DNA from 3 places in the Vibrio profundum genome. Region 1 is predicted to be linked to each of the others. Evidence: predicted binding sites of a transcription regulator. Region 1 holds the regulator's gene; each other region holds the start of a gene.
The links. The regulator PurR, encoded in region 1, represses purine synthesis genes. The targets are predictions, from matches to a motif close to TNANGNAAACGTTTNCNTNA.
Positions count from the first base shown of each region.

Region 1 (10,676 bases):
CATACAGCGATTGCTTGATGATTGTTGAACTTGTTTATTCAACTGCTCCCCAATGTAGACAGGTTGGTTGGTAAATAAATTTCACACGTTCGGATCAAATTGCGGAATCTGTACTGCGTTGAAGCGATAAATATGGTCGTCATAGAGTGAATTACCGATCTGATAAGCATTTGGCAGTATCTCCTTAAGCTCGAAACCACACTTTTTGAGGACACATTCCGAGGCGATATTGCCAGCCGTGACCACCGCTTGGTAGTGGGCGATGCGATGTTGTTGCGTTGCCCAATTAATAACGGCGCGAAGCGACTCTGTGCCAATGCCATTGCCATGGAATTCAGGTAACAACATGTAGCCCACTTCAGCCACGCCATTGTCGATAACGAAACCAGTGATGCCGCATTGTTCACCTGTCCTTTTATTCACGATAACGAGTGTGAGCCATTGAGAATCTTGCGCTTGCCAAGGCGATAGTCTTGAAATGAACTTTTCTCGTAGCTTGTCAGTATCAGGGGCGTCAAAGCAGAGCTCAATTATATCTTTTTCAGTCTGAAGGCGAAGGAATAGCGGCCAGTCCCCCTCGGTGATTTGAGTCATAATGAGATTCGGCGTGTCTATTTTCATCAATGGCGACCTTCAGCTATATAGTAAGTTAATCTCAATATAACAGAGCCTTATTGATAATAGATGACTTTTTCTTTGGTCCAATCATAGACACTATATCGTTGTAATATGCTTTAAAAATCGGCACTAAGTTTGAGTTTGGTCATCCAAGTACATAAATGGGCAAAACTTGGTGACAAATATGACGGGGTTTACAGGACTAGTTATCGCGGTAGGAGGATAAAGTAATATTGGAGCCAAGACGACGAGATGTCGACGTTTCATTATTCATCTCCGAGTAAGGGGGTGAAAAAGTTTTTCACCAGTATAGTCTACTGGCTAGATCCCCTAGGTAAATAGGTAGCAAGAATCTCATCATACTCACCACTGCTTTTAATTTTGTGCAGCCCTCGTTCGAATGTTTTAGCCAGAGCCGATTCACTTGGCGCGAACAGCAAATCAAGATTCGCGCGATACAAGACGTGGCTGTCGATGGCAAAACGTTCTATGTCTTTGGGGTAGTTCTTGCGAACCATTGCCCAGCCACTAAATTTGGTGACAACAACCATATCGATTCGATCGCGGAAAAGCTTTTTGATATTGAGCTCCGAATCTTTAGTCAGGTGGGGCTCGATTCCAGATCGCTTAAGTTTTGCCTCCAAAACGCCACCGTAAACATAGCCGACACGATACTTTTTGAGATCACTTAGCTGAGTGAAGTTGATTCCATTGGGAAAGCGATCTTTTAGATAAAACAGGTGTAACGTAGCTTGATATAGATTGACTGAGATGAAATTTGAAGACTGTTTTCTTTCTGTAAACCAGTTTTTTGATCCGATCACCGCATGACTTTTTTGCTCGTCTAATGCCCACTTTATTCGGGCCATTGGGTAAATATCAAAATGAACTTTGATATTTTCAGCGGCAAATGCCGCTATGGTCATTTTGTTTAATACAGACTCATCTGTTCCCATGAGTGGAGGATGGTATACAGTTCCAAGTTTGAGAAATTCTTGAGCTTGAGCCTTGAAGGGGAATAAAGCGAGAGACGCACATATCACCACAATAATCCCCCATGTTATAGCAGATGTAGAATCATGGAATCGTCGTTCTAGTACTTTCCTCATCGTTGCCTGTACCCGCTTCTAAGTTTGTTGCCATCTCTGAAGGATTATAGTTGATGATTGCGTCATTCAGGTCTTGTTATCCTGTGGGGAGGCGGGGAATATCGCTCTTTGGAGACGCTACTCGGCTGCGAGCGAAGGCGAAGCAAGAAAGCAACAGTAGGGAGACAACCACATAGCAAGTCGTCAGGCTGAGCATACTTTTCATCGCGACGTTGTTTAATATAATTAGAGCAAGTCCCGTAAACAGCATCTTAATCCCCCCTTGTACGGCACTAGCAACCCCTCTGTTCTCTTTTATTTCTTGCATACATAGCGATAGAGCCAGCGGCGCTGAAATTCCGCACGTTACAGAAAAAATCACGGTTGTGAGCCAAATAGTGATTATGTTAACGCCATATAAGTAGTTGACGGCTGATAATGTGACAGCGGCAATCAGAGCGAAAACGATGCACCCATGCAGTAGTTTTTCGCTATTGAGGCGATATAGGTGTTTGGCTAGCATCAGGGAGCCTAACACTAAGCTAGCCGCGTATAAGATGTAGAGTAAGGCATTATCTAACGGAGAGTAATGGTGATGGGCAAGTATAAACGGCATGTAGGAATAGAACGCAATGGTGATGGTGAACAGCAGTGCTGAGATAACGCTGAACCAAATAAAGCGGGTGATTTTAAGGATCAGCAGGTAGCTTGAAAGCTGCTGACGGATGTCCATCCTGGCTGCCGTTGGAGTATGTGTTTCTTTAAGTTTTCGGGCTAATACGAATATGGCGATCAGAGTGAATATCGATAAGCCCACAAAAACGGCGCGCCATGCAAACCCTTGGAGTATTACCGCGCCGATCAGCGGCGCCAGCGCAGGCGAGAGTTGGCTGGAAATGGAAAAGTAGGCAAACGCTTTCTTAATCGTATCTTGTCTATCACATACATCGGAAATAATCGCCCGAGCAATCACGGGAGCGCCCCCCGCCCCTAAGCCAGTGAGTAAACGACACGCATAAAGCTGCTCGATATTTTGTGCAAAGGCCGATAAGAGTGCCCCGGTATCGACAATCAAAAACGCGAGTAATATCGCTTTCTTCCTGCCATAGACATCAGAATAAGCACCATAAAAAAATTGTGATATTGCCGCACTCACCAAGTAGATGACAATGAGTTGTTTGGTTTGGTATTCACTTACCGACAGCGATTGCATGATATAGGGAAGGGCAGGATTGAGCATATCCATCCCCATGAGCCCAATCACCAATATGAAACAAGAGAATAGAATCGTGTGTTTTTGCGTTGTATTGAACATAATAATCGCGAGGAGTGAGTAGATAGCTGTGCGATATTATTAACGAGAAACAAGTTTTTTTCTGGTTGTGCTTCTCAGTATTGAATCGCACGTAGAATGGGGCGCATTTCTCAGGAAGATTTGGCGTGCCAGGTAGGATACAAAAATGCCCGACTAGATTAGCCGGGCATTCAGTTAAAGTATTTCAAACGTTTAACGGCACTTAGCGAATATCTTTTACCGTATTGCGCACGACTATCTCAGGCTGCATTTCGAAGACACGTTTTTCGTGTTTTTTATCCTTGATGCGTTCAAGTAGAATTTCGAATGCGTTTTTACCCACTCGGCGCTTAGGCTGGTGGATAGTGGTAAGCGGTGGTGAGAAATATTCCGCTAACTCAATATTGTCATAACCAATAACTGACATATCTTCAGGCACTTGTATGCCTTTTTGCTGCAAACGACTAATTAAGCCAAGTGCCATGGTATCGTTAAAGCAAAATACCGCTGTTGGCTTTTTATCCATGACTGCAATTTTATCTGCCGCGAGCACGGCCGTGTCGCATTCAAAATTGCCTTCTAAGATCCAGTCCTCGTTAACCTTAATGTCTTTCTCCGACAATGCGCGTTTGTAACCTCGAATGCGCTCTTGGCAGGCCGCTTTTTCTATTTGTCCGCTTAAACAAGCAATATCAGTGTGGCCGTTATCCATCAAGAATTTGGTCGCTAAATAGCCACCTTCTTCTGAGTTATCGATGATTTTGTCAGCTTGTGAGCTCTCAGGGCCCCAATCCATCACGACTTTTGGAATATCTTTGTGTTGGTCAAGCATCTCACGCAATTCTTCAGTTAGGTCAGAACACATCACCAACATACCGTCAACGCGTTTCTCAGCGAGCATGCGAATATAGTCGCGCTGCTTTTCGTAGATCCCACCAGTGTTACACAAAATCAAAGTGTAGCCTTGACGGTAACAGTAGCTTTCAACACCATCGATGACTTCAGAGAAAAACAGGTTCGTCGACTGAGTGACTAGCATCCCGATAGTGCGTGTCGTGTTGCATTTTAAACTGCGTGCGACCGCGCTTGGCGCGTAGTTGAGTTCTTTTACCGCCGCTTGAACTCTCTCTTGCGTGGTTTCAGCAACAAAACGAGTCTTATTGATTACGTGTGAAACTGTGGTGGTTGATACGCCAGCGAGGCGTGCAACGTCTTTAATGGTGGCCATTGTTCTGTCCTATTATTTCTGCCACATTTATTTGGACGGGCAGACAGTCCTACATACAGCAAAACCGCCAAACTACGGCGGTTTACATAATTTCATCATCTTTTTCTCGATTGCGTTGCCGATTTTAGTGTGCCTGTCTTATTACCGCAACAGAAAACCACGCTCTGACTTTGTTTATTGGCTTAATTTGCACGGTATTTTACAAACGCTGTTTAGTCGCGAGGTATTCACAATCCAGTTCAAGGAAGCAAACTAACAAGCGTGCGATCGATGCGTAGAAGCCAAAGCTGTCTTTGTGATTGAGTTGCTCTCTAAAGTCATATAACCAAGACAGCAAATAACGGCGGATAAACATCTCTTGTTCAGTGAGCGCTTCATTGAAGTGCGCCAGTTTTTCGAGCTCGTTGGAGCGAATAATTAAATTGCCAAGAAAGTCGAGCTCATTAGAGATGTGATCGGCAGGTTCTTTGTTGGATGGGTCGACAGTGACATAGTGGCTGGCCATCAAGGCCACAATCTCTTGGGTCGAAGTATGTAAAGAGGGGTTGGCCACGTTACGGTAATGAGATGCGCAGGTGGAAATGACGTTCTGATTCGAACTGAGGAATAGGTCGTTAAAGTCTGACGCTAGCACAATTTGCGCATCTTCCATTGTCCTCAACTGGTTGATGCAATGGAGTAAGTCGTCACTGGGTTCCGTAAGAATGGGAACCTCTCCAAGCCCTTCAACAAAAGTTTTAAGTTCGTCGCTTTGATACTGATCTAACTCAGTCTCAGACAGCTCCCGCACAAAAAGCCCCGAGATCCACCAATAGATCTCGGCTCGCTTTTCATTAAAGGCTTTTAACTCATCCATGGCGGCCACTTCTTGCTATCCATGCTTATATTTTAATCAATAAATGAAACTTTGCTGGAATGTCGGTGCATTCATGTCTGAGGTGGGAGATCAAACAGGGCAGCGATTAGACTGCCCATAAAGTATATTGCGAGATAATGGCTGGGCTTAAGTCGCCATTAAAGTGAGGTTTCCGGGTCTTTTGGGGTAGCTTCGGTATAGTCAGTTGCCACCCAATCCCTTAGAGATTGCCACATCAACCCCAGCTCTTCGTGCCAGTAAGTCTCTGTTTGTTCGAGGTATTTAGCTTGGGGTGTATATTTTATCCATGCCTGAGAAATATGCTTTTGCGCTAAATAGTTAGTGGGGGCAGGCAGAGGGTATAAACCAGCCGAGTGAAACTCATTCAGTGCACGAGTCATATGACTTGCAGAAGTTACTAGCACCATTTTTTTCTGCTTAACGAAAGCGGCGGCTTGCCTAGCTTCCTCCCAAGTATCCTGTGCAGTTTCAAGCAGAATGATATCCGTTTTTGGCACACCGAGTGATAGGGCGACTTTCGCCATCATTCGAGCATTGCTCACTTCTGAACCCGCCGCGTAGCCTGACAGAATCAATTTTGAGCCTGGGTACATACGCATAACGCGGATGCCCTCAGCTAAGCGCATCAAGCCTGTGCGACTTAACTCGGAGGTAGGTGGGATCTGGTCATCGACCACGTGACCGCTGCCCAAAACCATAATGTAATCGATGTGCTCGTCGACGGGAAAGAAAGCACTGTGTTGCCGTTCTAAGGGCATAAGCAAACGAGTCGAAACGGGTTGAAAGGAGATTAAAAAGATCCCTAATAAAGAAAATAGCACCACTAAACAGCCAGACTTTCGCCGAGTGGTAAACATGATTAGCATCAGCCCGAAAAAACCCAGTAATAGCATCGCGGGTAGGGGCATGAGTAAGGAAGAAATTATTTTTTTCAGCACAAACATACTTAAATAGTCCGAAAAATCACCAATTGAAAGGAAAAAGAAACAAACTTTCTTTATTCCTGCCGTTCATATGACAGAATAGCAGCACGATTCGCTATAATAACGTAACGCCTGTGACAGAAGACCGCAATTTCGACGATATTGCCCACAAATTTGCAAAAAACATCTATGGCTCTGACAAAGGAAAGATTCGCCAAGCTATTGTTTGGGAAGACTTTACTGACATACTTTCTGCTCTAAATTGCGAGAATGCAGCATTGCGAGTTCTGGATGCTGGCGGTGGGCTAGCCCAGATGTCGCAAAAACTGGCTAAACTCGGCCATAAGATTACACTGTGTGACTTATCAAGGGAAATGCTTCAGCTTGCTAAGCATGATATTGAAAAGCATGGTCTTATGGAACAATATCGTTTTATTCATGCGCCTGTTCAGTCGATTGCTGAACATTTAGACGATCCTGTCGATTTTGCCATGTTCCATGCTGTCATGGAGTGGCTTACCGATCCAAAACTTGCGCTTGATACCGTTTTACAACAAGTAAAGCGGGGCGGTGTTGCGTCTGTTATGTTCTACAACCATCATGGCTTAGTGTACAAAAACGTTATGTGCGGCAATATTCCTCATGTACTGCAAGGAATGCCACATCGTAAACGTTTTAAGCTTCAACCACAGCAAGGATTGTTGCCAGAAGATGTGTATCGATGGATTGAAGACGCAGGCTTTGAAATTTGTGGAAAATCGGGCATTCGTTCGTTTAGCGACTACATAGGGAATGTCGAGTACATGGGTGACTACACATTTGATGATGTGTTGGCTCTTGAAAAGCAACTATGTAGACAAGAACCTTATTTATCATTGGGCCGATACATTCATGTCTGGGCCCAAAAGAAGTAACTACAGGAAAAAGGATGAGCGAAGAGACTCAACGAGTCGCTGATCAGCCTATTGAAGAGTTGGTCGGCTGGATTAGACAGCACGATTTCTCCTTACACCTCTCAACAGAGCGCTTGGCATTTTTGATAGCCCTTGCGGTTCTGAGCAATGAAAGATTTGATGAAGAGTTGGGTGAAGGGGAGCTGCACGACGCATTTTTGTTTGTAACGCGCATGTTTGAAGATACGGGCGAAGCCTCGATCTTTAGAGCAAACAATGCCGTCAACGAAATGGTGTCGCAGCGTTTGCTAAGCCGTTTTACCAGCGAAGTGACGGAGGGGGCAAGTATTTATCGATTGTCTCCACTAGCCATTGGCATTACCGATTATTATGTTCGTCATCGCGAATTTTCTAAATTGAAACTCTCGATCCAGTTGTCGATCGTAGCGGATGAGATGTCGAAAGCGGTTCAAGCTGCACAGGAGGGCGGAACTGTCGAACATTGGCAGAAAAACGTCTATGGCGTGCTGAAATACTCAGTCAATGAAATTTTTGACCAAATCGATCTTAACCAGCGTGTGATGGATGAACAGCAACAATCTGTTAAAGAGCAAATTGCTGAGTTGCTGCACAAAGATTGGCGTGACGCGATCAACAATTGTGAATCGCTACTGACAGAAACTTCTCACACACTGAAAGAGTTGCAAGACACCCTGCAAGCCGCTGGGGATAACTTACAAACTCAATTGTTAGATGTGCAAGAAGTGATCTACGGCAACGCTGAATTAGAGTTCGTCTCTGAGTTGCTGTTTGGGTTGCAGATGAAGCTCGACCGTATTATCAACTGGGGTCAGCAGGCGATTGACTTGTGGATTGGCTACGATCGCCATGTGCACAAGTTTATCCGAACTGCGATTGATATGGATAAGAACCGTGCCTTTAGTGCGCGCTTGCGTCAATCCATTCAAGATTACTTTGATGAGCCTTGGTTCTTGACCTTTGCGGATGCAGATAAGCTGAGTGACTTGCGCGATGAAGCCCTGGTGCTACGCGACGATGAAGTGACTGGGCAAATGCCACCAGAAGTGGAATATCAGCAGCTCGAACAAGTAGATGATGAACTGTCTAAGCGCATTTCCGATATGTTGCAGGCTCATAAAGAGAAATCTGCCGCGATTGACTTGGGTTCAGTGCTTAAAGATTACTTGTCGACCCATCCTCATACTCATCACTTTGATCTAGCACGTATGGTGATAGATCACGCAGTTCGACTAGGTTATTCAGGCTCAGACTATCACGCTGTGCAACCTGACTGGCAATCGATAAACGAATTTGGTGCAAAGGTACAAGCCAATGTCATTGACCGATACTAATGAATACATGCCTGACAATCTTGTGAAGGCAATCTCCAACCCTCTTTTTCCTGCATTGGACAGCATGTTGCGCGCGGGGCGTCATGTGTCAACGGAAGATCTGGATAACCACGCACTACTGGCAGACTATGAAATAGAGCTTGCTCAGTTTTACAAACGCTACAACACGGAACTTGTTAAAGCGCCCGAAGGGTTCTTTTACTTGCGACCGCGTTCGACTTCTTTAATTGGTCGCAGTGTATTGTCTGAATTAGACATGCTGGTGGGCAAAGTGTTGTGTTTCCTCTATTTGAGCCCAGAGCGTCTGGCGCACGAAGGTATTTTTACCAATCAAGAGCTCTACGACGAATTGCTGCAATTGGCTGATGAAAACAAATTGATGCGCTTAGTGACTAACCGCGCGACAGGCTCTGATCTGGATAAAGAAAAGCTGTTTGACAAGGTAAGAACCTCACTGCGTCGCCTGCGCCGTTTGGGTATGACCATCAATATTGGTGAAACTGGCAAGTTCCGTATCAGTGAATCTGTGTTCCGATTCGGCGCTGATGTTCGCGTTGGTGATGATGTGCGTGAAGCTCAGTTGCGTTTGATTCGCGATGGTGAGGCCGTCGTGCATAGCAGCCAGCCCGATCAAGGTAGCTTGTTAGAAAATCAAGAAAGCATTCAAGAAAGTGATAGTGAAGATAACTCAGCGCGAGAAGGTGAATTATGATTGAACGAGGTAAGTATCAATCACTGACGATGGTCAACTGGAATGGCTTTTTCGCACGGACGTTTGATATCGACAATCTAGTGACCACCTTGTCCGGCGGTAATGGTGCGGGTAAATCGACCACAATGGCGGCCTTTATTACCGCCTTGATCCCCGATCAGAGCCTATTGCACTTTCGTAACACCACAGAAGCGGGCAGCTCTCAAGCTTCAAGAGATAAAGGCTTGTTTGGTAAGTTGCAGCCAGGTGCATGTTACGCTGCGTTAGAGGTAGTGAACTCTAAACAACAAAGAATTATTTTTGCCGTCAAGCTACAACAAGTAGCAGGGCGAGATAAAAAAGTTGATATCAAACCGTTTGTGATTCAAGGGCTTCCGAACAAGTATAAGCCGACGGATATACTGATTGAAAACGTGTCTGATACTCACGCACGAGTGCGACAGCTGACGGAGATTAAAGATTCAATAGCTGAACTTGACGGTGTGTATTTCAAAACCTTTACTTCGATTGTTGATTACCATAGCCAGATGTTTGAGCTAGGTGTGGTGCCAAAAAAACTGCGCAATAGCAGCGATCGCTCGAAGTTTTATCGCCTGATTGAAGCCTCATTATATGGCGGTATTTCAAGCGCTATTACCCGCTCTCTACGTGATTACTTGTTGCCACAAAATGGTGGCGTGAAGAAAGCCTTCCAAGATATGGAATCGGCACTTCGTGAAAATCGTATGACTTTAGCGGCGATCAAGACAACGCAGTCGGATCGCGATTTGTTTAAGCATTTGATCACTGAGTCGACCCATTACGTCTCAGCAGATTATATGCGCCATGCGAACGAGAGACGAAACAAGCTTGAGAAAACGTTATCGCTGAGAACAGAACTACAAGGGGCAAACACCACCTTAGTTGAGCAGACCACTTTGCTTAACCGTATTGGTCAAGACCTCAACTTGCTAGCGGAACAAGAACAATCGTTAGAGCAGGATTTACAAGCCTCCAGCGATCATTATCAGTTAGTGCAGACCGCGCTACGTCATCAAGAGAAAATTTCTCGCTATCAAGAAGATCTCTTCGAACTTAGTGAGCGTCTTGAAGAGCAAGCGATGGTGGTTGAAGAAGCGCAAGAGCGTGTATTGATGGCCGAAGAGCAATCGAGCTTCTCAGAAGAGGAAGTGGATAGCCTGAAAAGCCAATTGGCCGATTACCAACAAGCGCTCGATGTGCAACAAACTCGAGCCTTGCAGTATCAGCAAGCAGTTGAGGCGCTCAATAAAGCCCAGCAGAGCATCGATGACGATACGCTCAGCGTGGAGAATACGGCTGAACGCATTGCTGAAATGAAGCAGCAGGAAGAAAAGAAGACGGCGAACCTGCTGACGCTTAAACACAAGTTGGATATGTCTTCCGCGGCATCACAACAGTTTGAGCGAGCATTCTCTCTTGTTAAGCAAGTGGATAACAAAGTAGAGCGCCGAGAAGCGGCGCCTCACGCGAAAGCCATGATTGGTCAAGCAAGAGAAGCGAAGCTGCTAGCGCAAAACGAACAGCAATGGCGCGCTCAGTATCGAGAAGTCGATCGCTTAATTAAGCAAAAGCAACAAGCGGTACATTTCGTTAATGAGTATCAAAGTCAGCACAACAGCCGGTTAACCGATGAACTGAGCGTGGAAATG
Region 1 is NZ_JAKJTA010000003.1:460,838-471,513, forward strand. Features, by position in the region: gene L4C34_RS02080 (GNAT family N-acetyltransferase) at 82-621, opposite strand; gene L4C34_RS02085 (substrate-binding periplasmic protein) at 933-1,727, opposite strand; gene L4C34_RS02090 (MFS transporter) at 1,804-3,021, opposite strand; gene purR (HTH-type transcriptional repressor PurR) at 3,224-4,228, opposite strand; gene torD (molecular chaperone TorD) at 4,428-5,084, opposite strand; gene elyC (envelope biogenesis factor ElyC) at 5,243-6,106, opposite strand; gene cmoM (tRNA uridine 5-oxyacetic acid(34) methyltransferase CmoM) at 6,163-6,942, shown strand; gene mukF (chromosome partition protein MukF) at 6,957-8,294, shown strand; gene mukE (chromosome partition protein MukE) at 8,275-9,006, shown strand; gene mukB (chromosome partition protein MukB) at 9,003-10,676, shown strand, end outside.

Region 2 (10,676 bases), on a different contig from region 1:
CCAGTGTGGAAAGCTTCACCATTACGGATCTCAGATCCTAGTGCGCGAATACGACCGGCGTTAATACCAATACCAGCACGTTGGCTGACATAGCGAACGATAGAGCTAGAGGTTGCGTTGATAGAATCTAAGCTGTCACCACATTCGATCAATACACATGAGCTGAATTGGCGAGTCGGGGTGCGCACACCAGACATAATTGGCGTCGGGAGCGAGATCTTAAACATAGAAGTCGCATCGTAAAAGCGCTTGATGTAATCCAAACGAGAGTCTTTTGGATACTTCGCAAATAAGCATGTCGCAACTAGCATGTATAGGAACTGCGCACTTTCGTAGATTTCGCCTGATACACGATTCTGTACGAAGTACTTACCTTCGAGCTGTTTTACAGCAGCGTAGGAGAAGTTGAGATCGCGTCTATGATCGAGATACGCGTCGAGCTCAACAAACTCTGCATGTGTGTAGTCTTCTAGCAGGTGCTTGTCATACTTACCCATATCGATAAGACGAGATACATGCTCGTATAAAGCAGGTGGTTCATACTGCCCATAAGCTTTTTTACGCAAATGAAAGACGGCAAGTCGGGCTGAGAGATACTGATAGTCAGGTGTTTCTTCTGAGATCAAGTCAGCCGCTGATTTGATGATGGTTTCATGAATGTCTGAAGTGGTAATACCATCATAAAATTGTATGTGGGCTTTTAGCTCTACTTGAGATACAGATACGTTAGTCAGGCCTTCAGCAGCCCATGTGATCACTCGATGTATCTTCTCTAAGTCAATGCTTTCTTTGCGTCCATCACGCTTAGTGACAGTAAGTTTTTGGTTCATTTTGCTTTATTTCCCTAGTAACTCTCATTTAAGCCGTGTTTTTGCATCATTGTTATAAATTTCTAGCAGGCTTATCAAACTAATTCTGGGCATATATTGGAGTATAGGCACAATATATGGGGGTGCACCAGTTGATGAGTTACAAGATAGTGCTATTGAGGTTTGTTTTCAAGGCACAGAAATGGGAAGAGTTGTGGATAACTAGAGAAATGAAAAAAAACAGTAAGTGGATACTAACTTCTGACAAAAGGGCTGGGTTGATTGTATAAAACTTACGTTTTTAATCCGTCGCATAAGTAGCCAATAACAAAAAAAAAATTCTTGATCTTTGATCTAAATTGATCACGAAAAGAAATGATTTAAAATTGGATATAGAGCACGCAAATTGTTTAAAAAAGCGGTGGTCATATGCTACCGCTTTCGAAATGTGATAAACCTGACGTTTTCGTGGTTTATTGTTGCTTAGTTGTATGAACTATGTAGTTCACATCAACATTCTTCCCGAGCCTATAGCTGTCAGTGAGAGGGTTGTACTGAAGGCCAGTGATTCCCATTTCTTGCAACGGTGTTTGGTCTACCATTTTGATAAGTTCTGCTGGTCGAATAAACTTCTCGTGCTCATGGGTACCTTCGGGAACGATTTTTAGCAGCTTTTCAGCACCGACGATAGCGAACAGGTAGGATTTTAAGTTGCGGTTCAACGTTGAAAAAAAGACCTGACCACCAGGTTTGACCAACTTAGCACAAGATTGAATGACGGATAGTGGGTCAGGGACGTGCTCCAACATTTCCATACAAGTGACGACGTCATAAGTGCCAGCGTGATCGTCTGCATGATCTTCAACTGTACTTTGGATATAGTCGAGTTTCGTACCCGTTTCGAGAGCATGTAGTCGAGCGACTTCTAAGGGTTCTTTTCCCATGTCGAGTCCAGTGACAGTCGCGCCTTCTTTCGCCATACTCTCCGCTAAGATACCGCCGCCACAGCCAACATCTAATACCTTCTTACCAAATAGTCCATCGGAATTATCCAACACATAAGTCAGTCTTAGTGGGTTGATTTGATGCAAAGGCTTAAACTCGCCATCTAAATCCCACCAACGTGATGCCATTTCTTCAAATTTTTTGATCTCGTTAGGATCGACGTTTTGCGTTTTAGTCATATTTTGATTCCGCACTCACACGAGTAAACATGGTTGTCCAAATTTAAGCGCATTATAACGGTATCTTGATATCCTGCGATACTTAAGTGAAACAGGGTTATCAAATATTATTTCTAAGCAGTAATTTTGCATGAAATCTGACCACTTAGTTATGCCTAATAGCGAGTTCGATTAAGATTTCAACAATCAGGTCTAAACAATGCTCACAAGTTAGTAAAAGGCTAGGGAAAGTAATGCCGAAGCTCATCAATCTGTGTTATATTTTCATACCTTATGCGTATCAAATATGCGATCAAAATGTAGAGGGACAACAGCTCTATGAGCGATCTAGCGAAAGAGATCACACCCGTAAATATTGAAGATGAGCTTCGAGGTTCATACCTAGACTATGCGATGTCAGTTATCGTTGGTCGTGCTCTGCCTGACGTGCGTGATGGCCTTAAACCAGTACATCGTCGCGTACTTTATGCAATGAATGTGCTTGGTAACGATTGGAATAAAGCCTATAAAAAATCTGCCCGTGTCGTCGGCGACGTCATTGGTAAATATCACCCACATGGTGATAGCGCGGTTTACGATACGATCGTGCGTATGGCTCAGCCATTCTCCCTACGTTATATGTTGGTTGATGGGCAGGGTAACTTTGGTTCCATCGATGGCGATTCTGCCGCGGCGATGCGTTATACCGAAGTGCGCATGGCGAAGATTGCCCATGAACTGCTGGCTGATCTAGATAAAGAAACCGTAGATTACGTGCCAAACTATGATGGCACGGAACAAATTCCTGCTGTACTGCCAACGAAGGTGCCTAACCTGCTTGTGAACGGTGCATCTGGTATCGCGGTTGGTATGGCGACCAACATTCCGCCTCATAACTTAACCGAAGTGATTGATGGCTGTTTGGCGTACATTGGTAATGAAGATCTTACCATTGACGAGTTGATGGATTACATTCCGGGCCCTGATTTCCCAACAGCCGCACTTATTAGCGGTCGTAAGGGTATTGTTGACGCGTACAAAACGGGCCGTGGCAAAATCTACATGCGCTCAAAAGCGGATATAGAAACAGAAAAAAATGGTAGAGAAACCATTATTGTTACGGAAATCCCGTACCAAGTTAACAAAGCGCGCCTTATTGAAAAAATTGCTGAACTTGTAAAAGACAAGAAAGTAGAAGGCATCAGTGCCTTGCGCGATGAGTCGGACAAAGATGGCATGCGTATTGTCATCGAGTGTAAACGTGATGCTGTTGGTGAAGTTGTTCTAAATAACCTCTACGCGCAAACACAGCTGCAAACGACATTTGGTATCAACATGGTTGCCCTGAACAATGGCCAACCTCAGTTGTTTAACCTGAAAGACATGATCAAGTGTTTTGTGGACCACCGCCGTGAAGTGGTGACTCGCAGAACACTTTATGAATTGCGTAAAGCCCGCGACCGTGCACACATCTTAGAAGGTTTGGCGCTAGCGCTTGCCAATATAGATGAGATCATTGAGTTGATCCGACGTGCAACTACGCCAGCAGAAGCAAAAGCTGGACTGACTGCTCGCGGTTGGGATCTTGGTAATGTTGCTGCTATGTTAGAGCGCGCTGGCACCGATGCCGCACGTCCTGATTGGCTTGAAGAGCAATATGGCATCCGCGACAATCAGTATTTCCTTACTGAACAACAAGCTCAGGCTATCCTAGATCTACGACTGCAAAAGCTAACAGGCTTAGAGCATGAGAAGATTTTGGACGAATACAAAGCGTTGTTGGAAGAAATTGCTGAGCTGATGTACATTCTGGCTAACACTGAACGCTTGATGGAAGTGATTCGCGAAGAGCTAGAAGCCGTTCGTGAACAGTTTGGTGATGTTCGCCGTACCGAGATCACTGCTGCTAGTCACGATATCGACATGGAAGAGCTAATCGCTCGTGAAGATGTTGTTGTGACGCTGTCACATGAAGGCTATGTTAAGTATCAGATCCTGAGTGATTACGAAGCTCAGCGTCGTGGCGGGAAAGGTAAGAGTGCAACACGAATGAAAGATGAGGATTACATCGAGCGTTTGCTGGTGGCCAATACTCATGATCATATTCTGTGTTTCTCTACTCACGGTAAAACGTATCGCTTAAAAGTGTATCAATTACCGCTTGCTAGCCGTACCGCACGTGGTAAACCGATTGTTAATCTTCTACCTCTGGAAGAAGGTGAGCGTATCACCGCGATTTTGCCAGTGTCAGAGTTCAGCGACGACAAGTTTATTTTTATGGCGACAGGCGATGGTACAGTGAAGAAGACTTCACTTGATCAGTTTGCTAATGTTCGCTCTAACGGTTTGATTGCAGTCAACTTACGTGAAGGCGATTCGTTGATCGGAGTAGATATTACTGACGGTCAAAGCGATATTATGCTGTTCTCGAAAGCTGGCAAAGTCGTTCGATTTGCAGAAGATAAAGTGAGACCGATGGGCCGTACAGCGGCAGGTGTTCGCGGTATGAAACTCACGGAAGACGCAGATCAAGTTGTCTCTCTTATCGTACCATCACATAATGGTGACGTTCTTACCGTCACGCAAAATGGTTATGGTAAGCGAACAACTCTAGCAGAGTACCCGACGAAAGGTCGTGCGACCCAAGGTGTAGTATCAATTAAAGTCTCAGAGCGTAACGGCCCAGTTGTCGGAGCGATTCAAGTTGCCGAAGGTGATGAGATGATGATGATTACTGATGCTGGTACTTTGGTTCGAACTCGTGTCTCAGAAGTAAGCCAAGTTGGGCGTAATACTCAAGGTGTTACTTTGATTCGTACTGCTGAAGACGAGAATGTAGTGGGATTGCAGCGTATCGACGAAGTCGAAGAGTGCGAGCTAAATGAAGAGGGTGTCGATGATTCACCAGAATCGGAAGTATCAACTCCTGACGTTGAACAGAACGAATCTGAATCTGACAAACCTGAACAAAACGAAACTGAATCTAACGAAGATAGTGATGAAAGTTCATCTGACTAGACTTTACGTAACGTATTCTACTTCATAAGAATTCTGGTTAATTAGAAAGCCGAGCAGTAATGCTCGGCTTTTTCTTTTTGGAGTTAGGCTTCGCTTTATCAATCCGCACTACTCTATCTAAAACTTAATCACCCTCTATCTAAAACTCCCCCCCTTAACCAAAGAACGATATCTTCATATTCAAAAACTGATCGCATTGCTTGCCTATGGATAGTGTGGAGAGATCCACTACACTTTATGTGTATAAACGGGAATGACGGTTTTCAAATACAATTCGGTGGCTTCGATAAACATGAATAATCAGGCGACATCAGATTCAGAACGTTTGCTTTTGAGAAGCATCCAAATATTGCCTGCAGCTTTAATTTTTATATTTATGTGCATCATTGCCGTGGTTCTGATCCGTGAGGAGAATCGTAGAACACAAGATCTGTTAAATGGCCTACAACAAGATTTTGTCACCAATCAAAAGAAAATTATAAAAAATCAAATTAATAATATATATCAACAACTTGAATATGAAAAAAGTTTAACCATTGAACTTCTAAAACTAGATATTAAATATCGCGTCGAAGAGGCTTACGCTGTAGTCAATGGTATCTACAATGCAAATCCAGATCGACCTAAAGAGCAAGTCACTAATTTGATACGAAAAGCGTTATATGACGTCCGTTTTAATGAAGGTAGGGGGTATTATTTTATTTTCCAAATGGATGGCGTTAACGTTATGCACCCTTTATTACCCCACATTGAGGGTACTTCAAAAATTGGTGTGCAGGATCTAAAGGGAAAATTCATCGTCAAGGAGCATATCGATTTAATTAAAGCATCAGAAGATGGTAGCGCATTTTATCGGTGGTGGTATCGAAAGCCGGGTCATGGAGAGTTGGAGTTTGAGAAAATTGGCTATGCAAAACATTTTGCTCCTTATGATTGGTTCATTGGAACCGGGGAGTATGCCGCTGATGTAGAAGAACAAATTAAGAATAGAATGTTAAAGTGGTTAACCGAACTACGTTATGGAAATGACAACTATGTATTTGTCATGAATATGGAAGGAAAAGGCTTAGCACATAAAGATAAAAGCATAATAGGAACAACAGAAGCAGCTTTACTTAACCTCTTTAAGGAGAAACTTGAAGCTAATCCAGATGAGAGGTCCGGTTTTGTTCGTTACGATAGCCCTTATTTGCCCCAAAGACTCAGCAACCCAGATAAACTTAGTTATATTAAGTTGATTGAACCATGGGGCTGGATAATCGGCACAGGCGTATTTACCTCAGATATAGAAAGTATAATAAACCAACAAGTTCTTGAGTTAGAACGGAATAATCAGGAGCAGTTATATCGTATACTTTCTATATTGGTGATGTTAACTGGGATGTTGGCTATATTATCTATCGGAGCAAGTAAATTCATAGGTCGTAGATTTTCTCTTTATCAAGAACGCATTTATGAAAATATCAAAGAGCTAGAGGAAAGTAGAGAAAAGCTACGTGAATTGGCTATGATTGATACGCTTACTTTAATTCCCAACCGTACCATGCTAGAAGAAAATATACATAAAGGGATACAGCTAAGCAAACTGGTTGAAGAGTATTATGCAGTTTTATTTGTAGACCTGGATGATTTTAAGCGTACCAACGATAAATATGGCCACCATGTCGGCGATGAGCTTTTAAAATCTGTTAGTAATAAGTTTAAACAGTTATGTGGAAAAAAAGATGTACTGGCACGTTTCGGCGGTGATGAATTTGTATTCGGATTTCAAGTTACCTCGAAGGAAGAAGCAAAAGAAAAAGCAGATTTGATTAAAGGATTATTTGACGAACCATTTGTTTTGGAAAATACGGTGGTAATGTGTACATGTAGCATAGGTGTCTCTGTATTTCCCACCGATGGCAATACAGTTTCCAATTTATTGTCCAAGTCGGACATCGCTTTGTACCGCTCTAAAGAGCAAGGTAAAGGGCAGGTTCTATTTTATGACCATAAAATTAATGACGAGGTTCAATACGATTTCTCTATTGAAGAAAACCTACATCATGCACTAAGAAACAACGAAATATCTATATATTACCAACCGAAGTTAGAGGCTAAGACGGGGGTAATCCTTGGCGTTGAGGCGTTATGTCGTTGGAATTCTTCTGAACTTGGTTCCGTACGACCTGATGATTTTATTCGTATAGCAGAAAAAACAGGGTTAATTGTTTCTATTGGGAAATATATACTTGAAAAGTCGTGTGATGGACTTCATGAGTTTAACGCTGCAGCAGCTGATCCCATCAAGATATCAATCAATATATCGCCTATACAATTATTACACATCGATTTTTACGACATGATTATGGAAACGGTGAAAGAAAAAAGCACTCAACCTAGTTCTATCGTGTTCGAAATAACGGAGAATGTAATTATTGAAGATTTAGATAAAGTAATCTCAGTATTGTCTAAGATACATGAGGTAGGATTTGGTATATCCCTAGATGACTTTGGGACAGGGTATTCGTCACTCCGATATCTAAATTCTTTCCCGATAACAGAGATCAAAATAGATAGGGCGTTTGTCATGCGTATAGGCATTAATGAACATGATGATACCCTAATAAAAACAATTGTATTAATTGGCCTATCTATGGGGTTGAACATAGTAGCGGAGGGCGTCGAAAATGTTGAGCAGAGAGATAGATTACGAGAGCTAGGGTGCCATGAACTACAAGGTTATCTATTTGATCCAGCATTATCACTAGAGAAGTTAGTGAGTAAATATTCAGGCCATAAAAGTTAATCTATTTATAGATGAGTGATTTATTCTTATGCATGGCCCATTATTCTATCGCTGGAGCCCCCGACAGAGATCTATCCGTTTTATACTTCCAGATAAGGCGATTTTAGCTCTTTAGATACAGCTGCATTTTGGGCTAGAAAATGCCGACTAAGAAGCCGGCATATCGATCATGTGGGTTTCAGCGTAAAAATATGGCTAATCCGCTAATCCGCTAATCCGCTAATCCGCTAATCCGCTAATCCACTAATCCACTAATCCACTAATCCATAATCTCTTTTTAGGATCTCAATGATTTCTGCTTTTGGGTTACCGGCAATGGAGATTTCTTGCCCTGTAATTTTTTCAGCAATATTGATGTAAGTACGCGAGAGAGCCATGAGTGATTCTTGTGGTAGCGCATTGTCTTTCGCTAAGGCTTCACGTTCTGGCATCCGATCTTTGTCCAATAGAATATCTGGGTCGGGGAAGTAATTGAGAAGGAATTGGCGGAAGCCTTCTTTAGAATTCTCGACGATATTTCCTTGTTGGTACTCGGTTTTATCCCAAATTCGCGATGAATCTGGCGTGCCCACTTCGTCCATATAGATGAGCTTTTCATTGCCTTGGGCATCATTGACGTAACCAAACTCAAACTTAGTGTCGACAAAAATCTGTTCGACTTCATCAAGCGCTTGAGAAATGACACCAAACCCTTGCTTCAAATACTTTTCGTATAGATCGATATCTTCTGTATTTGAGAAGTTAAATGCTGAAAAATTGTCTTCAATATTACGACGGCTGATATTCACATCGTCGGCTTCAGGAACACCTGAGATCCCTTTTAAAATGCCTTTGGTGGACGGGGTAACCAGTATATCTGGTAAGGTTTTATCTTTTTCCAAGCCATCAGGGAGGTCAATGCCGCAGAAATTGCGTTCGCCTTTTGCGTATGCTCGCCACATTGAGCCCGTTAGATACTGACGGCAAATCGCTTCAACCTTAATAGGCTTCGCTTTTTGTACGATCCAAACGAATGGGTGCGGTATATCTAAAATATGACTATCTGCAAGACCGTGATCTTTGAACAATTTAAACCAATGGTTGGAAATAGCGTTGAGAGCTGCTCCCTTTCCCGGAACGCCATTTAAGCCACCTTCTGCGTGCCAGATGCAATCAAACGCTGAGATTCTATCGCTGATAACCATGATGGCAAGTGGCGCATTGGGTGCGACATCGTAACCCTTTTCTTTGATAAGGCGTTGGCTATCTTCTTCACTCAACCAGTATACAGAGCGAACTTTACCGCTGTGTACAGGTTTATGAGTACGGATGGGCAGATCATCGTTAACGGCGAGAACTTGGTCAGCGAGATTCATCGACATAATCCTATCTAAAATCGTGGGTGAAACTAAGGCAGTGCTTAGTTGAAAGCTTCAAGTATGACGCATAATACCAGAACTATGAGAAGTCGCCAGTAAAAAGCAAACGTTTGCTTTGGGCGTGTTCACCTGTATATAAAAATCAGAGTAATGACTCGATGACAGTTCTTTTGCTTAAGCCACAGGCTTCGTTAGGTATTGCTAATACTGTGTCAAACAAAGAAAACTTCACAGCTGTGGCGTTTGGCTAGGCGCTTTAACAAACCTTGGTTGACCAACTCGATGTTATCCGAAGCGACGACCGCGCTAGCGTTACCCGCTTTAATAGCTCTAATGACAATTTGCAGCTCTGACTGAGAATGCGAAGGCTTCATTTGGATGATTTTGTTGAAGCTCACTTTTGATTGGGAAAGCTGTTCATGATTGAGTCTTGGGCATTCGGCTGTGAGTAAAATCCACTGGTCCTGTTCGGAAAGTGTTTCTAGTTGCGAAATGAAAGTATGATCTAAGGTGCGAAACTTACCAGGGTAGCTGGGTTTATTTTGTAGCGAGCTAGTTTGCGGCACATAAGGTTGTGGAAAATAAGGCTGTGGTGAATATTGCTGTGATGAGTGCATAAATACTGTCCTTATAAACATACTGTACGCATAAACAGTAGTTCCTTTTTATCTTCAGTACAAGAACTAATTTGGAAAAAGTAAATCGAATAGAAATTGCTGTGAAGTTATTGTATAAATATTAATGGGATATATAAAGAGATAAGCAATGTTGGTGCCCTTTATGAAAGCAGATTACCCTCAATTACTTCAATGGATAAACAACGATGACCTTGATCTTTACTGGAGTGGGCAAACTTACCAGTATCCTCTCACCATTGAGCAAATCGCTGAGCACGTCAGAAAACCAGAAGTATTTGCTTTCTTGTATGTAGTCGATGGGAATCATATAGGCTTTGTTGAGCTTTATAAGGAAACGGATAAACATTGCTGGATCTGTCGAGTGTATATAGCGGAAGGATTCCGCGGGCAAGGCCATTCAAGAGTTATGCTAGAGCAACTGATGGCTCGAGCTATTCAAACGTTGGGGAGTGAACGCTTTAGCTTAGGCGTATTTGTAGGAAATGGAGCAGCGCAGCGTTGTTATCATTCGCTGGGGTTTAAAACGACAGCCATTGAGTCTGAGATCTATTCATACCGAGGAAAAAGTTATGATTTGGAGGTCATGGAAAAGTATTGTTAATGTTTCTAGCTTTGAGGTCTGTCTACCTTTTAACGATGTTTGGGAAGCTCTAGGATCTAAAGCCCTCAATCTTAAAACACACGTAGGCCGTATCTCAAAGTGGTTGAGCCTTAGGCGGGTTTGTTTTCAAAGGCGTTGGGGGGCGACTCGTTAGTGTTCCGGTGTAGATTGAGCTTCTCGTTTGATTTGTTCCAATTCACCGAGGTTAAATTGTCGGACATCGAGTACCGCGAGTTCGTAACATTGCTTGCAAGATAGGTTTGATTTCCCATCCAAATAATCGTGTTTTTTTAACAGGCTA
Region 2 is NZ_JAKJTA010000016.1:46,229-56,904, forward strand. Features, by position in the region: gene nrdA (class 1a ribonucleoside-diphosphate reductase subunit alpha) at 1-830, opposite strand, end outside; gene ubiG (bifunctional 2-polyprenyl-6-hydroxyphenol methylase/3-demethylubiquinol 3-O-methyltransferase UbiG) at 1,283-1,993, opposite strand; gene gyrA (DNA topoisomerase (ATP-hydrolyzing) subunit A) at 2,312-4,990, shown strand; gene L4C34_RS15335 (bifunctional diguanylate cyclase/phosphodiesterase) at 5,283-7,778, shown strand; gene L4C34_RS15340 (phosphoribosylaminoimidazolesuccinocarboxamide synthase) at 8,030-9,133, opposite strand; gene L4C34_RS15345 (SulA-like leucine-rich domain-containing protein) at 9,349-9,753, opposite strand; gene L4C34_RS15350 (GNAT family N-acetyltransferase) at 9,902-10,375, shown strand; gene L4C34_RS15355 (hypothetical protein) at 10,526-10,676, opposite strand, start outside.
Region 2: the regulator PurR is predicted to act here: its motif matches at 9,235-9,254, upstream of L4C34_RS15340 (phosphoribosylaminoimidazolesuccinocarboxamide synthase).

Region 3 (10,676 bases), on a different contig from region 1:
TCCGAACTCGATATTGATAGCCAATAAACGCTCAGCGAGTGAGCTTATTACTAGAATCCAGCCCAAGCCTTTCTCACCATAGCGCTAAGCTCAAGAATTTGTCCTATTGGCTATAAATTCGTTATAATCCCCCACCTCAGAGTCAATGAAATGGTAACCGTGATGACAAGACTAGTCCTATACGTAAAAGATAAGTGTGCTCATTGCAAAGATGCTCAGCGCTATTTAGATGAAAAAGGCTATCAGTACCGCTTAACCAACGCAAAGATGCAACGAGGACGTAAAGAACTGGATGCGATTGGCGCACGTTCATTACCGGTCTTGAAAATTGGTGATCGCTACATGATTGGATGGGATCCTAAGGGATTCGAACGCATGTATAAAGGTAACTGATTCTAAACCCCTTTCGCCCCTCTTCTCACAATGCTGGAAACACTTTTCCTTCGAGGAATACTGCGAAGCATTGAAAATGGCTTAAGATCATAAAAAGCTCCTTGCTTACGCAAAGGAGCTTTTTTCTATGTGACGCTATATTAGCTAAGCAACTGACTCAGCTAAACCATTAAGCTATTAAGCCAATTTGCTAAAGCAGTTAGATCGCCCAACCGCCAGCGTAGAAGCCCACTAAGATAGCAGCAATCACGACCGTTCCGACATTGAGCTTTTTCCAATCCCCTGAAATCACTCGGCCAATCACTAACCCAGCAAAACCTAGCATAATACCTGTCACGATATTACTCGTCAGCACGATAAATACCGCGCACAAGAGGCCAGATAGCGCATCTACTGAATCATCCATGTCCAACTTAGTCACGTTGCTTAACATGAGCAATCCAACATACATTAAGGCAGGCGCAGTGGCGTAGCTCGGCACCAAATAACTCAGCGGAGCGAGGAACAACATACCTAAGAAAAGAGCGCCAACGACAGTTGCCGTTAAGCCTGTTTTACCGCCCGCTGCCGTTCCAGCCGCTGATTCAATATACACAGCAGCAGGTGCGCCGCCCACAAAGCCAGCCAGAATACTGGTAACAGAATCAGACGTTAACGCCTTACCACCATCAATAATTTGATTATTTTTATCCAGCAAGTTTGCTTGGCCAGCAACCGCACGGATGGTGCCCGTCGCGTCAAAGATAGCCGTCATAACCAACGCCAATACACTTGGAATCACCACTGGAGAAAGCGCGCCCATAATATCCAATTTACCTAGCAGTGAATCATTACCACTACCAAACGAAGGCATCGCAAACAAACCCTTGTAGACAACTTTAGGATCGAAAATCAAGCCAAAGATAGAAATCGCGACGATGACTAATAGAATACCGCCCGGCACTTTGCGTTTTTCAAGGCCAATGATCGCCGCCAACCCCACGATAGACATAATTACAGGAAGCGACATGAAATCACCCAACGCAACAGGCAGACCTGCTTCTGGATTTTTCACGACCAACCCAACGCCATTCGCAGCGATAAGCAGCAAGAACAAGCCAATGCCGATCCCAGTACCATGCGCCACACCATAAGGTAAGTTAGTTAAGATCCACTGACGAATGCCCGTAACCGTGATAATAGTGAACACCACACCCATTAGGAATACAGCGCCAAGGGCAACAGGAACACTAACGCCCTGCCCTAATACCAAGCTAAACGCGGTGAAAGCCGTCAAAGAAATCGCGCAGCCAATAGCCATTGGTAATTTTGCCCAAAGCCCCATCAACAAAGAACCAAATGCCGCGACTAAACACGTAGCAATAAATACCGCGCCTTGATTAAAGCCTGCCGCACCAAGCATATTTGGCACAACAATCACCGAATATACCATCGCTAAGAAGGTCGTTAAGCCTGCAACTACTTCTTGTTTAACGCTACTACCACGCTGAGAGATCTTAAAGTACTTGTCCAAGCCACCGCCCTGCTGGCTACCCGAAAGGGTTGAAGCCTGATTAGAGTCAAACGAGTGATTTTTCGACATTGTTATTGTTTCCTTGAAAACTATCAGTGTTGTGAATTGCACCACCGCTCACTCACGTATTTAAAACAGTTCATAACCAACATGAGTGGGTTAGTGATGTAGCACACGCGATAAACGACAATTTTTAATCGATTAATATTCAACAATGCCAAACACGTCGGCACCAGAACTGAATAAATAGACATATTTTGAAGGCTGAAAGAATACAGCAAACGATTGCGTCAATGCTAGGAAAAGTTCTCTCTTGTCATATTTTTTTGATTTTTTGCGTAAATATTCAACGAGAAGTATGCAATAAATAGAGCATTACTAATGTGTTCGACTGAAAAACAAGCTGAAATTGGAGAGGATAATAAGGGAAAAAGATAGAAACAGAACCTCAGAGGTCGAAAGTCGAACTCTGAGGTTCTGTTGTAGGATTATACTTGCAATAACTCTACTGAAGGAGCTTGAGTGGATGTTTTGTCATCTTCTATCCATTTTTTCAGCCAAGCGCTTTTTTGTTTGGCATCCAATGTACTCCAATAATGATAAGCAGATAGATTCTTAGCCTCAGATTCATTGATGTCACGGCACCAAGGCATTGTTAGACTGTCAAACGCTCCAGAAGGTGGCAAAGAAAGTGCCAATTCTGGTACAGGGAACGTTGAATTTACGTTTGATTGGCTTAGCTGAGAGATTGACAAGTCCATCCCTTTTATATGACCATTACTATCTATTATATCTCCAAATGGACGTAAGCCTTGAACAGGACTACCATTCGGTGCCATGTAGGACAAATCACACTTCATTACATAGATATGCTTCTCAGAACTATGCTTCAATACGCTGTTATAATCCGCACTTTTCTGCTCTATCTCCCTGACTGCTGCTCCTATAAAGTCTGATAGGCCATACTTCGACAGTTGAGTACCATCGCTTTCTTCATGAGCGAGCGTATAAGAAGGAGACATAGACATACCATTGTATCCTGAGCTCGACTCGCTATAAGTCTCAGACTTTGTCAGAGCTAAAGCTCCACCATAATACATATCGGTGTGACTAATAACCCCGTCCTCGCAAAATTGAAACGTTACCGGACAACAATCACCGTCCATCGCCATGGCGGCATAATCATCTCTTGCGGTTTCATCTCCGAGCACCGCGATATACACAGAAAAATCCTGCTCTTCTTGCCAAGAAAAGTGGTCGGTTAGAGCCTGAATTGACCACTCTGAAGCCATCTTAAACTCATCACCTATTTTAAGCCCGGCTACTGAGAACATATTTCCAGACAAGATACTTGGCGTATTATCTTTCCTTTCAGATGCTTGGCTCATTACAAAATCTTCCACCAAAAAATCAGAATCATTTAGGTGCGTTCGATATAGATACTGGCCGGAGTAACTATGAGTTTCAGTCGTTTTATCAAACACGCCGTAGCTTATCAGTCGATCTTCAATTGAAACCCAATTTTTGATATGTTTTTCTAAGCGTTGACCAACCTTTATTGGTGAATAAGGGTAGCGTACAGATAAAGGTACACTGCCTAGTCTCATTTCATAGATCATTGACTGCTGGAAGTTACTGACTACCCAATACTCAAATTTACTTTCCCCATATATTACAGCCGCTATTTCATCCAGCCAACTCGCCGAGCAAAGAGGCTTCAGGCCATGCATCTGATAGCTACCAAAGCAGAAAGTAGGTTCAAATTCCATTCCACTAAGAATATCGGTCGCCCCACCTTTTCCTTGACCATCGAAATAAGATTTTATATACCCGTCTGGATCGGTAAAGTGGTCTTGGGAGACGTGCGTAAACATCACTTTAAACGTTGGTCCATAAGTGTCGAATACCGCACCAGTGGCAAGATAAGACAGGTCATGCACAAATACGGACTTGCAATTTTTGGTCGCTTTTTCGGTTAAAACCACCTGAATTTTAACTCTGTCTTGCGGCCCTAAACGTCCCCGCCAAGGAACATATAAAGATAAGCTATGCTCCATCCATTTGTCGTATGTTAGCCACTGATCAGTTTCTGTATCAAACACCAGCAATCGACAAAATCCAATATCATTATCTGATATTTTTTTCGGAGTGAAATCAAAATCGCGGCAAAATTGTTCCAACGCATTATTTACCACAGATGGTGTACCACCTGTGTCTTGATCTTTCGGTTTATCTAGGTAGAGCGCACTTTGAACCGGAAAACCAGTACAAAATGCCCCAGAAACTTTGTCGGAAAAATCAAAACTCACTCCCCTACTGGCCATATAAGCCAAACTGCCAGCCGTTTGCTTATATCTATTAACCCAGTTTACTGCCAACGTATTCCCTTCATAAAACGTCAAATCCCAATTGTCACTCATTAAGTATCGTTGGATAAAATCGTTTACATGATAAGCTTCAACCAAATCCCCAAGCGTTTGAAACAATTTCTTTTCACTTGAAATAATCGCAAGTAGCTCAATGAGGGAATTAAGAGCATAAGCCCTTAATAAAAACCGCTTCATCAACTCTTTTTTATTTGATGAACTCTTTAAATAGTTTGCGAGTTGATCTGGCTCAATCGTCTCAGTTTGAATTGGCTGGTTGACATTCTTATATTTTTTTAAAATTTCTCTATTAATCTTCGCTAATGTATGAATACCATCTTTGCTTGTAAGTTGTTGCTTAAATGCATGATATACACCACCGCCCAGTGTGGAGTCATACAGTTCTGCCGCGGTATCCAATATTGCCAGATCCGATTCTGCAATTAGATACCATGCCGCATACGGTGCTAGCGGCGTGAATAAAGCAACACTCACCAATGCTTGGCAAAGCTCTTTAATAAGCTCTGTTTCATGCTCCTCCGCCGCAACCAAATGCGCTTGCCACAAAAGGTGTAATTTTTCTAACTTTGCTGATCCTGTTCTGCTTGGCGGTAAACTTAGAGAAAACTCTGGAATCAATAGCCGAATAACCACTCGGCGATCAACCGCTATATCTGCTGAATCCGAACGATCGTGGGTATCATGATAATTAGACTCCTTCCCACGTAGCAGTTGACTTTTCCCGAAATATTTAACGTTCAATCTTTGGGATAGTTCTTCTTGTTCCGCTTCATTCCCAACGTTACCGTCTGGGTCAAGTATGAGATTTTTGATATGTTCCGCGCGTGCTTTGGATACTTTAATATTGGCTTCTTCTGTCCCAATAACCCCCGCGTGCCCTTCAATGACTACTTGATAGTAAGGGTGATCTTCCAGTAGTTTTTTCAGATTTTCACATATTTCACGGCAGTCACTATTTAGCGGCTGCACTTCATTTTCTAAATGTGCCGAGTTAAACTGGAAATTTAACTGTATTGCGATTCCTCTTTGATCGACCGCAATATGTGCATCTTGACCAAGTTGATCCTGCAACAACTTAGCTTTATTCTTCCACTTGTCTTTATCATCGTATTTGTTTACAAACACAATTTCCTCAAGATAACTGGCTACCAAGACTTCCAGCTGAGCAAACACATTATCGGCACTATCTACCTCTTTTTGCTGTGCTTTATACTCTCCATGCGCCTCTTTAATGCTAAGATAAGTCTCCATGGCAGGTAAGCCTCGCTCAAGTAGTGCACCGCTTTCCCAAGAACTAGAGATATGACCAAATGCTCGCTCCAATGACACCTCTGTCGCTTCATTGGCATCACGTCCAATTGTGTACATACGTTTTAGATAACTATCATCCATCACGTAGTGGCGAAACACCAACTTAGAACTTTGCGCCCATGTTATGTTTCTTCGGGCGAGTATCTTAGCTTTATTATAAGTCGCAAGCGCCTCTTGTCGCACCGCAAGCGCTGGTGCAATTGCCATCCCCTTCATAATGAAATCAGGAACATACGCCTTATCAGTGGCATCCCATAATGCGGCACCAATAGTTTTAGCGATATCGCCGGCAGAACCTCCACATTGAAGTTGATTCGACAAAGCTTTTTGCTTTAGTGAGCCATAGGCCGAGTTCACAGTATCCACCAAAGAAAATACCGCGAGCCCCGGTTCACCTTTCACTTGCTTAGTCAACCCTTGGGTCACAAAGTCGCTATAAGCTGGCAAGCGCGACGGGAATTGCTGAATAATGAGCTCTTCCAATGTCAGCATATCGCCACACACACAAGCCATTTTCCCCACACCCGGACTGTCTTGAAACACTAGTTTTTCATGCAGTTCATAAGTATATAAGTTTTGTGGCTGTTCACCTGAATTTTTAGCGACGTAAGCCTTTTCAACATGGGCCTGTTTCACACTTTCGGGCAGCTTTAACCCATCTTGCTGATGAAATTGTTCGTATTCCTTTTCCCAGAACTGGACGCGTACAAGGTAAAAGCCATCACCGACTTGTGTGGGATCAAAGCTGAAAAATGCGCTAGGCAAACCCTCTATATGGGCACCGTCATCCATAAGCTTTTTATGAGTCCCGACGACAATTGTCGCCAACACTTCTTCCCCAGAATCATGAGTTCCTCCAGGAGAAACGTCCTGAAGAGGACGTACTAATGAAACCTCCGAACCAGCGTACAGTGGATCGCTAAATACCACTAAACAGGCATGCATCCTCGGCAGCATAAAACCCTTAATTGGTTTATCTGGCATTTTCAGCTTATTTTCACGCCACTCGTTATAAGCTATTTGTTCCGTATCCAGCTGCTCACCAGCGAGTGCTTGATATGCAGGCGCCAACTGTGACGGAAGAACCTGAGTCATCACAAACTGTGCGCCACTAAGGCTAGGTTCGACAGTGGTAGCAAAATCTCTCAAGTTGTCGGCCAACGTTTCTACATCTGCCGCGCCTCCATTTTCTCCACCATCCCCAATCATTTGCGCCAACAAGTTAAGCGGTGGAAAACTAAGCTCATAATTAACGCCCGGTTGAATCGTCTCCACTCGGCTAGAGTGATGTAACACCATAGGATCAGCAGAACTCGGGCTTTGCCCTTGCTTTTTAACCAGCCGCTCATCACTTGGCTGGGCTAAACCAAGCTCCATTAATTTGCCTTCTATGTTGGTACCCCAAAGATATTTATCTTTAGCGCCACTTAAAGCATTGACCATTACGGGTGTAAACGGAATTGGACGTACTTTGCCTACTAACTGTTTTTCTAGAGTTAAATCGTTTTGTTGATTCCAGAGATCAAATGATTTGTTACCGCCTGAGTCTTCAGTAGCATGGAACTGTGCACCCAAAAGATAAAACTCATTATCATATACTCGCCCCATCATTTCGCCCCTTTAAACCACATCCCGTTATTCGAAAAAGCATTATATAAACTGATAGGTGCAAGTGTCCTATTGTGCCCCAATGGTCGCCATGACCAAGCTTGCATAGTTTTATAGTCGCGAACTTCCATTACTGTTGCGTGAAGGTTCGCGTCACCAAAGCGGCCATTTACGCCCAGAATATAGGGCATTTCTTTGCGAACTATCGTTACTTTTCCAATTTTATTATCGACGAAGAATGTATATTTTTTTGACCGAGCCCATGCATATTGTCCTTTGGGAGAAATAGAACGATACTCTGCCGCAGTTGTTTCAGTAGGCAGCCCTAAACCTCTGGCCCAAGAAATAACCTTTTCTTGCTGTCCACTCTTTTCATCTGTCTGGTTTAGCGCAAAATCTGCAACAACAATTCTCTTTCCATTATATATAATCCCCGTATCTGAAATACGAAAATCCACCTTAGTCTTCTTATGAGTTTTCACATCCCACTTGTAAACATCATGAACACTAGTTCGGTAATATAAGTAGCTGCTATCTTCTGCCCATAAAAATCCAATCGGACCACTATTTGCCAAATGATACGTTTTCTTAGTTTTAAGGTCGTAAACTGCCTTACCCGTGCCCCAATACCCATACGCTAAATAGCGATTATTCGGAGAGCGCGCCATTTTTCCGGCCCCTTCTGTATCTATATTGGCATTATCGGTAACCAGCCTTAGATCGGTACCATCCGTTTTCATACTCCATACCTTGGCGCGTCCTTCATATTTTGTGTAATGAGGGTCATCAGAAGCTAAATTTGCCCAAAAAAACTCCACCCTGGGCAAATCATATGAGCTGGCATCATTGAGATCTTCTCTCGGCCATTCTTTGGCACGATAAACGTAATACACCGGAAACTCTCGCACCTGCCCAGTGAACGCCCAGCCTTTGGCCGTACCTCCTTTGCTTTTCTCCATCATGTAATAATTATGCTTGCTTACATAAGTGCGGCCGTCATCTTTTTTGGGCCCGCAACCAACCAGCATTAATACCGCCGTCGCGACGGTTAGAAACTTTTTCATGATTTATCCTAATAATTCTGAAACGGGAATGGCGTCTTCCAGCACAATATAATGTTGCGTACCTGTACCAAGATCGCTGTGAGCCGCACGCACTAACTGAACTTTATCGATTTCTGGTGGTGGAGAGGCAAAGTTCAGCAATAAGTAACCTTCTTCATCTTTGGGTGCGGTGCGCAAATACGCCTTAGAAATCCAACCTTTGTCTTGATTACGGATCGCGAAAAAGTCATCGCTCTGGTCGACATTCGGCTCCCAAAGGTAACGTATTTGTGGCCTTCCTGCCCCAGTAAGCTTGCAAGCTGCTATGTTGCATTTAGCTAAAGAGTTCAATTGCGCTGCGCCTTTCGTTTTCTGATCGGTAGGTTTTAACGCGCAGATAACTTCTCCAGATTCAGAAAAGCTGTGTGCGGAACTATAAGAAGCAAGCTCTGATAATTTAATGGCGTGGCTGGCTGGGTCACTTTCCAGATCAGAGACTTGATCAAGCGTGAGTGGTTTCACGCTGTAATGGAGATACAGTTCTTGCTGGGTCTGACCTTTGATTTTATAAGGCACCCAAACATGTGGCATTGGCATCCCTTGCGCGATACGCTCCTCACCCGCGCCCGCTTTTGCTGGGCTCGGCTTAGTGGCGACAGTCATAGGCTCGAGATCAAGCTCAGGAAAAACTACGTCGACTTCTTCTTCTGTGAAGCCAAACACTCGGCTAGTTTGGTTGTGCGGCAGTGTGCCAGTAAACACTTTCACACCGTTTTGTCTGAGCTCGAACGATTCGCCTCCCACATAGCCATCTGTAACCAGCGTATTACCATCAACGTCGACATGGCGAGTCTGCTTAGTGGCTGCTGGATCTTTCCCTCGGTAATACCTAAGGTCAATATCTGAAAACTGTTGACGATGATCAACTTCCAGCTCGCGCCACACTTTATTGTTCCAAACGATATAAATGTAGCCTTGTTCTAACATCGCTTGCTGTCCATTATTCTCGACCACTGGCAATATCGGCACCAGAACATTGTCCCACTCATCCATGTCGGTTTTTTTCGAGACAGGCTGCAGTTGTTCCGCCAATTTAAACAACATTGGCATCGGCTGATCTGTACATACTACACGCAGATATAAGTTTCTCGGCTCGCCTTCTAAATCTTCAAATTTAGCCAAGCTGCGGTGCTGCACGTCAAAATCATGTTTAGGAGAAACGTGCTTTTCATGCTGCTTTTTCGTCTTACTGAGCATCAAGTTAGCCGCGGCTTTCGGCCACTGCCCGGCAAACTCAACCACAATTTTGCTATCAGGAATAGGTTCAACGGGCACTTTTGCCACAGTTCGCACTAAAGGCACATCTTCCTGAATCGGTGTATACCCTGCCTGTATCGGTCCATCTACTGGTTCAAATTCCCAATCCATAATCACTAAACAAGTATGTAAAAGATGGTACATATTCTACCTAACCTTGCAACGATAAATTAGTGCCAAAACACACTAATCACTAGGCAAAACGCAGGTTTTACTAGGCAAAATAACTATTGAACAACATTGCTCGATTTATCGGATTTAGACACTGAAGATGAACACCAACAAGATCGATGAGGGAGGGAAATATACCTGAAACGACGGGGAGAGAATTAGATGGATCGAAACCTAAACATAGCAAGAAGCAATCAAGCGATTCCGTTATGAACCGACCCAGACGCAGCTATCTTTGTAGGTGACTGGTAGGTCTATCGCAAAGTAAACGCCTTGGTCTACGTCGTATTTACACCCAACAGTGCCGCCTAGTTTTTGCACTACTAAGTTGTAGAGAATATGGAGCCCGAGACCCAGGCAACCTGACGACCTTTCAGATGTAGTGAATGGGTCAAATACCTTGCCACGAACGTCGCTAGGAATCCCTTTGCCATTGTCAGTGTAAACTATTGAGATACATTTTGTGCTATAGCGTACCTTAACGGAAATATCACATCCCAGATCGTTACACATACCATGGCGAAAAGTGTTACTAATAAGGATATTAATCATTTGGTAAACAATTGATTGGTAGGTATTCACGAATAATTTTTCATCACCTAATACCTGATATTTTGATTTCGTGCTAACAAACTCCGTACTCCTAGACTGAAATATCTCGTCTATATAGTTTTTTAAGTAAAATCCACTTATTTCAAAATTTCTATTGGCTACCGAAGCCATTTTGAACTTATCGACTAAAGCAGATGCTCTATCCAAATTAGACTGAATAATCGATTTCATATCTGACATATCGTTCACTGATTCCGATATTTTTTTCAAGTCAGTTGTTGAACGTACTTCATCTAACCACAAATCGAAACTTGATACACCGGTAATCGCAACACCCAGTGGTGTGTTTATTTCATGTGCAATACCCGATATCATTTGTCC
Region 3 is NZ_JAKJTA010000009.1:26,656-37,331, reverse strand. Features, by position in the region: gene L4C34_RS09845 (LysR family transcriptional regulator) at 1-27, shown strand, start outside; gene L4C34_RS09840 (glutaredoxin family protein) at 163-393, shown strand; gene L4C34_RS09835 (NCS2 family permease) at 593-1,975, opposite strand; gene L4C34_RS09830 (OmpA family protein) at 2,395-7,215, opposite strand; gene L4C34_RS09825 (TolB-like translocation protein) at 7,212-8,276, opposite strand; gene L4C34_RS09820 (hypothetical protein) at 8,280-9,716, opposite strand; gene L4C34_RS09815 (ATP-binding protein) at 9,951-10,676, opposite strand, start outside.
Region 3: the regulator PurR is predicted to act here: its motif matches at 2,180-2,199, upstream of L4C34_RS09835 (NCS2 family permease).